Regions from separate parts of the Bacillus sp. CGMCC 1.60114 genome, predicted to be linked through region 2. Evidence: a T-box and tRNA genes for the amino acid it is inferred to sense, from the RefSeq annotation. Region 2 holds a T-box; the other holds one or more tRNA genes.

Region 1 (6,288 bases), on a different contig from region 2:
TACTATGAAGAAAGAACTCTAAAAACAACATTTCGATATTTTTTAGGCACATTCTTTTTTTAACAATGTAAAAAAAGCGGTCAAAAATTGACCGCTTTTCTTATTTATTTACAGGCTTTTTCCAAATCCCAAGCATAACTGCTGTTACAACTGCTCCTATTACGATAGCTAATAAATAAAGTATCGGTTTATTCACAAGAGGGATAACGAACAAGCCACCGTGCGGTGCAGGAAGAGTAATATGAAACCCCATAGTCAGAGCACCTGCAATCGCAGACCCTATAACACAGCTTACAATTACACGTAATGGATCAGCTGCTGCAAATGGAATAGCACCCTCTGTAATAAAAGAAAGACCCATAATATAATTTGTAATACCAGATTTGCGCTCTGCCTCTGTAAATTTTCCTTTAAAGAAAGTTGTTGCTAATGCAACTCCAAGCGGCGGAACCATACCGCCAGCCATAACTGCAGCATGCGGTCCGAAATTATGTGCAGCAATTGCCGCTAATCCGAATGTAAAGGCAGCTTTGTTGATAGGCCCTCCCATATCCACGGCCATCATACCACCAAGAATGATACCTAATAAAATAGCATTTCCTCCGCTTAATCCATTTAACCAATGTGTTAAACCTTTATTCATTGCTACTACAGGATCATTTACAACAAGAATCATAATCAAACCAGTAATCATAATACCAAACAACGGATACAAAAGAACAGGTTTAATTCCTTCAAGTTGTGCCGGTAATACTTGAAAAGCTTTTTTCAAGAGAACGATCACATAACCTGCCAGAAATCCTGCGATTAAACCACCGAGAAATCCAGCCCCAGCTTGTGCTGCTAAATAACCTCCAACCATACCAGGTGCAAAACCAGGCCGATCTGCGATACTACTTGCAATAAATCCTGCTAATACTGGAACGATAAAGAAAAATGCTCCGTTTCCGCCACCAATTGCCATTAATGTAGAAGCAATCGGCCCTTTTGCATGAATGCCGCCAAAAGCGAATGCCAGTGCGATTAAAATCCCGCCACCAACAACGAATGGAAGCATGTTGGATACACCATTCATTAAATGCTTATAAAATCCTGTGCGTTTTTCTTTTACTTCGCCCTTTACAGTTTCCCCTGTTCCTTGATAGATAGGTCCATCCTGTTTAAGCGCACGGTTAATAAGTTCCTCAGATTTACGAATTCCAGCTGCAACTGGTACCTCAATAACATGCTTTCCTTTAAAACGATCCATCTCAACTTGTTTATCTGCAGCAATAATAATTGCCACTGCATCATGAATCTCTTCTGCAGTCAATTCATTTTTTACTCCTGTAGAACCATTTGTTTCTACTTTTATATCAACACCCATTTCCTTTGCTTTTGATTTTAAAGCATCTGCTGCCATATACGTATGAGCAATTCCTGTAGGACAAGCAGTAACTGCTAAAATTTTCCCCTTTGAACTTGACTGTACAGTATTTTCTTCTTTATTAACTTCTTTCTCTTTCGCATCAATAAGGTGCAGTAGCTCGTCTTCTGTTTGCGCTTTCATAAGTTTCCCGCGAAATTCCGCATCCATAAGTAATGTAGATAAGCGAGAAAGAGTTTCCAAATGAGCATTATTTGCTCCTTCACTTGCTGCAATCATAAAGAATAAATGAGCTGGTTGACCATCGAGAGATTCATAGTCTATACCGCTATCTGATTTCGCAAAACAAATAGCAGGTGTCTTAACCGCAGCCGTTTTTGCATGAGGAATTGCAATCCCTTCTCCAATGCCAGTAGTACTTTGTGCTTCACGAGTTAAAATTGCCTCTTTAAATTGAATCTCATCATGTAATCGGCCTGCTTGTGCAAGCTTACTTACCATTTCATCAATCGTTTCTTGCTTAGAAGATGTTTGTAATTGTAGAAGAATTGTGTCTTTTTTTAGTAATTCTGTAATTTTCATATAGATCCTTCTCTCCTATAAAGTGAAACTTCCATCCGTGAAGATTTTCTTCATTTCCCCTATCTTCTTCGCTTCGCTCTCAATCTTAAGATGGGTGGCTTACTGCCCGTTAATGTAGGATAAAGATTGTACTTCTACTTGCAACAATAGTTCCTCAATTTTTTCTTTTTCAGCAAGATCAGAAGAAAATGCTGTTGCGCTTCCAGTAGCAACGCCAAATCGAAATGCTTCTTTTAAATCTCCAGTTTTTTCATATGTTCCTAGAAAACCGGCCACAAGCGAATCACCAGCTCCAACAGAATTTACAACTTGCCCTTTCGGCACATTAGCAAAATATGCATGCTCCTTCGCAAGAAAGAGTGCACCATCCCCAGCCATTGATACAACAACATGCTCTGCGCCCATTTCAAGAAGCTTCTTACCGTATAATGCCGCATCTTGAATACTTTGAATTTCTACATCAAATAGTTCGCCTAACTCGTGATGGTTTGGCTTTATAAAGAATGGACGGTGCTTTACAACATCAATCAATGCCTTTCCGCTCGCATCAACAGCTACTTTCACGCCGCGCGCACTGCATTCCTTTGTGATTTCTTTATATAACGATTCTGGTAAAGACGGTGGAATACTGCCTGCCAATAATAGAACATCACCTTCTTGTAAATTGCCTACTTGCTGTATTAAACGTTCTAATTGTTCACTTAAAATAACAGGACCTCTTCCATTTATTTCAGTTTCTTGTCCTGTTTTCAATTTAATGTTAATCCGCGAATCACCATCTACTTCAATAAAATCGGTTGCAATACCCTCTTCTTCTAATTTTTCTTGAATAAAGCGACCAGTAAATCCCCCTATGAATCCAAGCGCTTTTGAAGAAACATCAATTCTTTTTAGAACACGGGATACATTAATTCCTTTTCCGCCTGGATACTTCACTTCTTTTTCCATGCGATTTAGCGAATGTAGTGCAAAATTATTTACTTGCACTACATAATCTACAGAAGGATTCAATGTTACAGTGTAAATCATACTGTCACGACCTTTATTAATGTTTTTTTAGCATAAGGAGCTACTTCGTTCTCTCCAATATTAGTTGCAATAATATTTGCTGCTTCGAGCTCTTCAATTTTCGCAAATGATATCTCTGAAAATTTACTGCCATCCGCCAGAACATAACACGAGTTAGAAAGTTGCAGAGCTGTTTTCTTCAGCAAAGCTTCCTCAGGGTCTGGCGTTGTATAACCGTAAACAGGATGAACAGCATTTGCCCCTAAAAAACAAAAATCGAATCGATAGCGAAGTAAGCTTTCAAGGGCAGCGCTTCCAATTAACGCTCTTGTATTGCTTTTCATCATGCCACCAAGTAAATAAGCCCGAATATTGGCTTGAAACAATGCCTCAATATGCATAAGTCCATTTGTCACGACAGTTATATCTTTTCCCTCCAAAAATGGAATCATTTCAAACGTCGTACTTCCGGCATCTAAATAAATACAATGCCCGTCTTCCACAAGAGATGCTGCATATTGACCAATCGACTTTTTTTCCTGAAGATTTTTGAAGGATTTTTCATTCATACTCGGTTCTTTTCCTTTTGATTGTAACGGTGAAGCTCCGCCATGAACACGCTTTATATAGTTTTTCTCTTCTAAATAAATCAAATCTCTTCGAATCGTCGATTCCGATGAGTTAGTTGCAGCAACTAACTCTTGAAGCTTTACAATTCCTTTATTTTTCACCAAATCCAAAATAATTTGGTGACGCTCAGGTGTTAACATGCCGCCACCTCCTTCTTACATTCATCATAACGAAAACCCTTTCAAAAATCAATCAAAATCATTCAAAAACAATCATAAATATCATAAATAAACCAAAAACAATCATAAAACTTTAACATTACACTTAACAGTCGTCATATGCCCACTTACTCATGATCGAGCATATATGTTTGGAAAAAAGGTAGTTGCAATGGGTGAACAACAATGGAAGAGTCAAAAAAGAACTATCACTTACATTGATACAGTTGTAGGAAGGGGCTTTGCAATCGCACTTAAAATTGGTACACGAGGTAACCAACATTCCTATATATCAACACAAAGATTGTATTTCTTGCACGGAGCATTCAAGTGTATTCTGCGCCAGAATTCAACAAATATTTGTTTGGAGACTTTTTAGGAAAGATTACTAATGTTTTTTGTGGTTGTTTAATAATTGCTTGAATTTTAATTTTGATGTGGGAACTACAAGTAGCTGCTAAATCATAGAATTATAGAATGGAAGAGTTTCAACAACATAAAAAAAAGAGATAGCATAATATGCTATCTCTTTTAATATGACCCGTACGGGATTCGAACCCGTGTTACCGCCGTGAAAGGGCGGTGTCTTAACCACTTGACCAACGGGCCAATTTCTGGCAGAGAAGAAGGGATTCGAACCCTCGCACCGCGTAAGCGATCTACTCCCTTAGCAGGGGAGCCCCTTGAGCCACTTGGGTACTTCTCTATATTATATGGCTCCGCAGGTAGGACTCGAACCTACGACCGATCGGTTAACAGCCGATAGCTCTACCACTGAGCTACTGCGGAATATGGTGGGCCTAAATGGACTCGAACCATCGACCTCACGCTTATCAGGCGTGCGCTCTAACCAGCTGAGCTATAGGCCCATAAAAAAAGCGGGTGAAGAGAATCGAACTCTCGACCAGAGCTTGGAAGGCTCTTGTTTTACCACTAAACTACACCCGCATAAAAATGGTGAGCCATGAAGGACTCGAACCTTCGACCCTCTGATTAAAAGTCAGATGCTCTACCAACTGAGCTAATGGCTCATTTTGAAATGGTGCCGGCTAGAGGACTTGAACCCCCAACCTACTGATTACAAGTCAGTTGCTCTACCAATTGAGCTAAGCCGGCTTGCATATTTCAAAATGGTGGCTCGGGACGGAATCGAACCGCCGACACGAGGATTTTCAGTCCTCTGCTCTACCGACTGAGCTACCGAGCCTTTATGTAAATGGCGGTCCCGACCGGGGTCGAACCGGCGATCTCCTGCGTGACAGGCAGGCATGTTAACCACTACACCACGGGACCATTGGTTGCGGGGACAGGATTTGAACCTGCGACCTTCGGGTTATGAGCCCGACGAGCTACCAGACTGCTCCACCCCGCGACGATATAATATTTTTTTTAAAAAATGGAGGAGGTAGAGGGATTCGAACCCCCGCGCGACTCTCGCCGCCTGTCGGTTTTCAAGACCGATCCCTTCAGCCAGACTTGGGTATACCTCCATATATATAAAACTTGAGTGGTGGACCTTGTAGGACTCGAACCTACGACCGGACGGTTATGAGCCGTCTGCTCTAACCAGCTGAGCTAAAGGTCCTTTATGGTAGCGGCGGAGGGGATCGAACCCCCGACCTCACGGGTATGAACCGTACGCTCTAGCCAGCTGAGCTACACCGCCATAAAAGATATATAAGTGGAGCCTAGCGGGATCGAACCGCTGACCTCCTGCGTGCAAGGCAGGCGCTCTCCCAGCTGAGCTAAGGCCCCAAGATTTTAAAACTATCGGGAAGACAGGATTCGAACCTGCGACCCCCTGGTCCCAAACCAGGTGCTCTACCAAGCTGAGCCACTTCCCGTTAATAAGCGCGCCCGAGAGGACTCGAACCCCTAACCTTTTGATCCGTAGTCAAACGCTCTATCCAATTGAGCTACGGGCGCATATGGTGCCGAGGGCGGGGGTCGAACCCGCACGGTGGTCACCCACCGCAGGATTTTAAGTCCTGTGCGTCTGCCTGTTCCGCCACCCCGGCATGTCATATTGAAAATTGGAGCGGAAGACGGGATTCGAACCCGCGACCCCAACCTTGGCAAGGTTGTATTCTACCACTGAACTACTTCCGCAAGACATATATGACTTATTCAATTAAAAGTGCGGGTGAAGGGAGTCGAACCCCCACGCCAAAGGCGCCAGATCCTAAGTCTGGTGCGTCTGCCAATTCCGCCACACCCGCATATTATTTTTTAAAAATGGGGCGACTGATGGGAATCGAACCCACGAGTGTCGGAGCCACAATCCGATGCGTTAACCACTTCGCCACAGCCGCCATAATCCTGGTGCCGGCTAGAGGACTTGAACCCCCAACCTACTGATTACAAGTCAGTTGCTCTACCAATTGAGCTAAGCCGGCATTTATATGGTGGAGGATGACGGGATCGAACCGCCGACCCCCTGCTTGTAAGGCAGGTGCTCTCCCAGCTGAGCTAATCCTCCATTTGCCTGGCAACGTCCTACTCTCACAGGGACAAAGTCCCAACTACCATCGGCGCTAGAGAGCT
Region 2 (6,288 bases):
TTGGATCTTGAATATATAAAACCTGCAGCTGATCATTATAACCAGCTACTAATTGCACATGTGAAACATGATCTATATCAACACTAAGCAAAACTGGAACACCGGCATCGATAAATTTTTTATACATGTCAACTGTACCTACAAAGAAGCGACTTTTATAACCGATCGCTTCTACGTATTCTACTGTTTTTGACAACTTCGATCCTATCCCATCAAAAATATACTTAGCAATTTCATCTTGCGTTTTGCGATTTCCAAAAAGCTTCAATATCATTTCTATACTTGCAGGTACGCAATAGTTATCTTTCTGCACGACAGGTACAATAGGCAACATCACTTCTTTTTTCCCAGTAAAACGCAGGGCGTTGTGATAAGGAGAATCTTTTAAACTTTTCTCGTTTTCTAACAATGTTTGCAGAGTAGTCCAATCACCTATCATATAATAGAATTCCGCCCAAATTTGTGAGAAATACGGTTGATAATTATGAAATGGCAACAATTTTTGAACCTCACTTAAAACTTGGCTCAACTCATCATATGCTTTTTGATCATATAATCTTTTAATCTTTTCTAAATAAAAGAACGGAATTTGCGGAAATTTCTTCATCGCTTCCGTAATGATTTGTAATGATTCTTCATGTTCCCCTCTCATAGAATACAACTCAGCCAATAAATATGTTGACGTATCTGCGCATTCCTCACAATCCATTCCTTTTCGAAGTACTTCTTCTGCCTTTAGCCAATCCCCTTTAAATAAATAGAAGTAACCCCATTTATCAAAAATCGGAATCTCACTTAACTCTTCTGCTTTCTTCATATATGTATAAGCTTCCTCATAACGACGCATTTCAAGTATGCAGCGTGCCAATACGAAATATACCTTTGTAAGATGCTCTTTTTTAATAGCATTGCCTTCTTTTTGCAATGCCTCTCTTAACAAATCCTCTGCATCTAATGATTTTCGTTCATCAATTAAATCATCACAAAACCAAGTAAGCGTACGAAAACTGTTAAAACGCCGATGCGCATACCGCACTATAAATCTACTATAAGATGGCATTAAGCCTTCATCCAACAATTGAATAAGTGTATAAAAATCTTCTTCTGAAGAAATTTCTCCTAGCCATTTTTTCAGATACGAAAGGGATTTTTTTGCTCTTATTTCCTCAATTTCCTTTTGAATTTCCGATAAACCATTTAAAAATTCTTTCTTTTTTACATATACCCTTAATTTCTCAAAATCTCGCATCTTTTCACTCCAGTCTTTTTTCATAATTGTATATACTAGGTATAGAACTTACAATGTTTTTTCACATTTTCTTTAAAAGAAAAAACAGAGCGTACACTCTGTTTTTCTTCTCTTATATTTCGCTCGCTTGAAGATGAATCAATACCTGCTTATACCCTACTTGAATTTGTTCTGCTTGTTGCATCGATTCCTTGATGAATAATTGTTTCATTAGTAAGTTTTCTTGCAGTAATGTTTTATACTCTATAATTACATCCTGTAATTCCTCGTCACATTCAACTTCAATGTCTACTCGCAAATTTACTGGCAAATTCAGTTGTTTTCGATACTCCTGCACAGCGCGAATAAATTCTCTCGCCATTCCTTCCTGGAGCAATTCATCTGTTACGTTTGTGTCCAGCATAACGGTATATAATCCGTTCGTAGCATCTGCAAATCCTACTTTTGGCACTCTTTCAACAAACACTTCATCTAATGTGACAGTGACAGCTTCTCCAGACAGCAATTGACATGTTGCTTGTTCACTGTTTATAAACGCATTTACTTCTTCACTAGATAAGTTTTGCAACCAATTATTTACTGTATTGATTTGCTTTCCGAATCTCGGTCCCGCTTGTTTGAAGTTCAGTTTTAACTGATATGACATATACTCCGCTTCGCTATGTTCGATCGTCACTTCTTTCACGTTTAGCTCATCCATTACAATCTCTTTATAAGAATCCCAATCCATTTCTTGCTTCTTATGCTCAAATACAACAAGTTTTGCTAATGGCTGTTTTACTTTTAATGTATTTTGATTGCGAATACTGCGTCCGAGCTCCACTACTTGTAAAACAGCTGCCATCTCTGTTTCAAGCTGTACATCGATAAGTGTTTCTTCAAATGCTGGATAATCTGCTAAATGAACACTGCTTCCTTCCAAATTCGAATGAATATCCTCTGCCAAAAACGGCGTAAACGGCGCAAGCAACTTACTGATTGTAACAAGTACTTCATGAAGCGTGTCATATGCCGCTGCTTTTTCAGCATCCATACCAGATGCCCAAAAACGACTACGTGAACGTCTTACATACCAGTTACTTACCTCTTCAACTAATAATGCTATTTCACGAGCAGCCGTTGTAAATTGATATTCTTCTAAAGAACATCTTACTTTCTGAATCGTACTATGCAATCTTGATAATACCCATGCATCCAGCTTTGTTTTCTTTATGCTATACTTCTGTTTTGGATTGTATTCATCTAACTCTGCGTACAGTACATAAAAGCCATATACATTTAACAATGTATCTACTAGCTTCGATTTTGCTTCCTGTACAGTTCGTTCTGAAAATCGTTTCGGATTCCACGGTGCACTATCTACAAGAAGTGCCCAGCGCAAGGCATCTGCTCCAAATTTCTCTACTAAATCTACTGGGTCTAACGCATTCCCTTTACTTTTTGACATCTTTTGACCATTTTCATCTAACACATGTCCAAGTGATAATACACGCTTATATGGTGCTCTACCAGTGTACAGCGTAGACACCGCAAGTAAGCTATAAAACCAACCGCGCGTCTGATCAATTCCTTCAGCAATGACATCCGCTGGAAACTGTTCTTTAAATAACTCTTTATTTTCAAAAGGATAATGATACTGTGCGAACGGCATTGAGCCGCTATCAAACCAAACGTCAATAACTTCTGCCGTACGCTTCATCATTTCGTCGCATTTCGAACATTTTACTTTTACTTCATCTACATATGGCTTATGCAGTTCAATATTTTCATCTACAGCACTAGTTGTATAATTTCTTAACTCCTCAATGCTTTTCGGTGAAAATTGATGATTACACCCTTCGCACTCCCATACATTAAGCGGCGTACCCCAATATCGTTTTCGACTGATATTCCAATCAACCATATTTTCTAAAAAGTTCCCGAACCGTCCATGTTGAATATGCTCTGGGTGCCATGCTACTTCATCATTATTTTGTAAAAATTGCTCTTTTAGAGCAGTTGTTCGAATGAACCAACTTTCATTTGCGTAATAAAGTAGCGGTGAATCACAGCGCCAACAATGCGGATAACTATGCTCATATTTCTCCTTATGATAAAGAAGACCATGCTCAGCTAAATAGCGAACAATTTCAACATCACACTCTTTTACAAATTTTCCTTGTAAAAAAGGAACATCAGATGTGTATTCTCCTTTTTCATTCACAACATTTACAAATGATAAGCCTTGTTCTTGAACCACTTTATAATCATCTTCCCCGTAAGCAGGCGCAATATGCACAATCCCTGTACCGCTATGTGCAGTTACAAAGTCAGCACTCACAATACAATGACCATTTGTAACTTCTGCAAACTGAAATGGCGGTACATAAGAAAGTCCTGTCAACTCGCTTCCTTTGTGAACAGATAACACTTTATATTCTTGCTGAAGTACATCTTTCGCTAACTCTTTCGCAACAATATAAACATTATCTCCTTGCTGCGCTCGAACATATTCCATCTCTGGATGAACTGCTAACGCTACATTAGCCGGAAGCGTCCACGGAGTTGTTGTCCATCCGAGAACGTACTCGTTTTTCCGATCTGCAAGTTGAAATTTAACTGTTGCACTTAAATCCTTCACTGTTTTATATCCTTGCGCTACCTCATGTGAGCTTAATGATGTTTGACAGCTTGGGCAATAAGGAGAAACGCGGTGCCCTTTATATAGCAATCCTTTTTCATGAATTGTTCCAAGAATATGCCAAACGCTTTCGATATAAGAATTATCTAGCGTGATATACGGTGCATCCATGTCAACCCAGTAGCCGATACTCTCTGTAAATTCACGCCACTGCTTTTCATACGTAAATACACTTTCCTTACATTTTGCAAGAAATGCTTCTACACCGTACTTTTCAATATCATGTTTACCAGAAATACCAAGCTGTTTTTCAACTCCTAGTTCTACTGGTAATCCATGTGTATCCCAACCAGCCTTACGGAGCACTTTATATCCCGTCATCGTTTTATACCTTGCGACTAAATCCTTAATTGTCCGTCCTAGCGCATGACCGACATGCGGAAGACCATTCGCAGTCGGCGGTCCTTCATAAAATACGAAAGATTGTGCACCTTCACGATTTCGAATCGATTGCATAAAGGTATCCTGTTCATTCCATTGCTTACGAATTCGCGCTTCTCTCCTTACAGCTAACTCTTTCACATCTACCTTCTTCATCTACAATCACTCCTTATGAAATAATTAAAAGTACACAAAAAACCCGTCCCTATCATTAGGGACGGGTTTACCCGCGCTACCACCCTACTTCTATTGATTAACCGTTCAATCAATAGCACTCAGCAACGTACAATCATACGCGTTCCTTGTAACGGTAGACAACCGTTCGAACTTACTATGTTCAGTTCGACTCCTCGGAGATGATTTTCAAACATATACCGAACACCGGCTTTCAGCAAAGTACCGGCTCTCTGGGGAACAGTGATATATTTTACTCGTTCTCGTCATCAGATTTGTATACTTTTATTAACAGTTATTTTATTCCAATACAACATTAATTGTCAACTAATTCAGAATTTTTTCTTGAGCTATATTTAATTGTTACCTTTACTACCCTTTTTTATTCCGCACCTATTGGAACGTGACATGAATATCAGAATATCACATGGTTAAACTACTGAAAGAACTAAAACGTTTACTATCACGAAAACATTATACGATTCATACTTACAGTACTATATTTTAAAACGAAATGGTGGTGTTTTTATGGCAGATTTTTTAGAACCAATCGATTATGAAACAGGTACAGCAATTCAAACTTTTAACATCATCGAAACAAATGTTACTCTTGATGGATATGAAGTTCTATTGGATATTGATTTAGACAGTGGTTACGAATTAGAAAAAGTAAAAATGAAAATTACCTTTGAAGAATTAGCAGGATACGAAACAACTGATATTCATGAAGGAGTAAAATATGCTTTAGGATTTTTTCATGAATGATTGCACCGACATAAAAACCTTCAGTGTACTGAAGGTTTTTATGTAAAACTTAACATTGTCGTTTTAAACAAACAGGTTTCCCATTTTGCAAGTTTTAAACCGGCTTTATCGAATGCTTGGAATAGTATATTGTAGTTTATTCTTTTAAAATTTTTGTTGTTAGTTATACACTCTAGTAATTTGTCTTTGCCAATGTGCATGTAAAACATCCGATATTCCTCCTGCAATGTATTATACAACCAAAGCTGCTTCATTGACTTGCTTACACTCATGGCCTGACGTTGTTTCTTATCAAGAAAACTTATATATCTTTTCTTTACTTTCATATGCATGGATGAAACTCGTATACATTTCCGTTTGATACGAAAGTACATATCTATAACATCAAGATTGCCCGCTTCTTTTTGCTTAAGTACGAATGAAGCATTTTCACATGCTAATTGTTCTATCTCTTCAGCTGTAAAAAACAATGATGCTTCCCGTTTCACCGCGTTTGTACAATCTGCAGAGTGAAATAGATTAAATATCCCATTCATTGCTCCAAACGTACATCGTATCGTTCCTTTCTTTGCTTTTTCAGGCTTGAAGTTTCCCTTCCACTTTTTTTCAATCAGCTCGGAAACCGATTTGTACGGCGGTTGTGGTGTACCTTGAACCAACACACATAAACTTTCTCCTAAATTCAAGAATTCAGATTCTAATTCCCACCACCATTCAGAATACTCCTTATTTTCATCCCAATATAAACGCCGGCATAAATTCGGTGTAATCGTCACATATTTGCAGGCAAGAATTTGAAATCCTCTTTGCTCAAGAAACGACAGAATTTCTCGTTCTAAATTTAAGTATACTGCGTCTGGTTTGCATATTACGAACCCTAATTTGTCCCAATTCAATATCTATATCCCCCTTCCACCCTATGTAATACTATATGGAAGAAAAGGAAAGTTGCTTATGCGAACATAATAATGATTATGTTCATACATCCAATTTGAACTTTCAACAGTGGGAATTTTCTTCATCTCCCACTGTTGGAAAG

Evidence for each region. The T-box of region 2 lies ahead of ileS (isoleucine--tRNA ligase). A T-box ahead of a tRNA ligase gene usually reads a tRNA of that ligase, here a tRNA-Ile.
Region 1: it has a tRNA-Ile gene. The T-box ahead of ileS (isoleucine--tRNA ligase) is inferred to sense a tRNA for this amino acid. The anticodon was not compared.

Annotation. Positions count from the first base shown of each region.
Region 1 covers NZ_JBHTHG010000108.1:258-6,545, reverse strand. Annotated here, with positions in the region: gene ACFQZ1_RS16435 (PTS fructose transporter subunit IIABC) at 101-1,948, opposite strand; gene pfkB (1-phosphofructokinase) at 2,048-2,977, opposite strand; gene ACFQZ1_RS16425 (DeoR/GlpR family DNA-binding transcription regulator) at 2,974-3,726, opposite strand; tRNA gene ACFQZ1_RS16420 (tRNA-Glu) at 4,282-4,353, opposite strand; tRNA gene ACFQZ1_RS16415 (tRNA-Ser) at 4,360-4,450, opposite strand; tRNA gene ACFQZ1_RS16410 (tRNA-Asn) at 4,459-4,533, opposite strand; tRNA gene ACFQZ1_RS16405 (tRNA-Ile) at 4,537-4,613, opposite strand; tRNA gene ACFQZ1_RS16400 (tRNA-Gly) at 4,622-4,692, opposite strand; tRNA gene ACFQZ1_RS16395 (tRNA-Lys) at 4,700-4,775, opposite strand; tRNA gene ACFQZ1_RS16390 (tRNA-Thr) at 4,785-4,860, opposite strand; tRNA gene ACFQZ1_RS16385 (tRNA-Phe) at 4,876-4,951, opposite strand; tRNA gene ACFQZ1_RS16380 (tRNA-Asp) at 4,962-5,037, opposite strand; tRNA gene ACFQZ1_RS16375 (tRNA-Met) at 5,040-5,116, opposite strand; tRNA gene ACFQZ1_RS16370 (tRNA-Ser) at 5,142-5,234, opposite strand; tRNA gene ACFQZ1_RS16365 (tRNA-Ile) at 5,253-5,329, opposite strand; tRNA gene ACFQZ1_RS16360 (tRNA-Met) at 5,334-5,410, opposite strand; tRNA gene ACFQZ1_RS16355 (tRNA-Ala) at 5,427-5,499, opposite strand; tRNA gene ACFQZ1_RS16350 (tRNA-Pro) at 5,515-5,588, opposite strand; tRNA gene ACFQZ1_RS16345 (tRNA-Arg) at 5,597-5,670, opposite strand; tRNA gene ACFQZ1_RS16340 (tRNA-Leu) at 5,674-5,762, opposite strand; tRNA gene ACFQZ1_RS16335 (tRNA-Gly) at 5,779-5,853, opposite strand; tRNA gene ACFQZ1_RS16330 (tRNA-Leu) at 5,883-5,963, opposite strand; tRNA gene ACFQZ1_RS16325 (tRNA-His) at 5,981-6,056, opposite strand; tRNA gene ACFQZ1_RS16320 (tRNA-Thr) at 6,065-6,140, opposite strand; tRNA gene ACFQZ1_RS16315 (tRNA-Val) at 6,148-6,223, opposite strand; rRNA gene rrf (5S ribosomal RNA) at 6,228-6,288, opposite strand, start outside.
Region 2 covers NZ_JBHTHG010000118.1:241,620-247,907, reverse strand. Annotated here, with positions in the region: gene ACFQZ1_RS22565 (tetratricopeptide repeat protein) at 1-1,249, opposite strand, end outside; gene ileS (isoleucine--tRNA ligase) at 1,362-4,466, opposite strand; T-box leader at 4,521-4,763, opposite strand; gene ACFQZ1_RS22555 (hypothetical protein) at 5,013-5,249, shown strand; gene ACFQZ1_RS22550 (nucleoside-diphosphate kinase) at 5,288-6,145, opposite strand.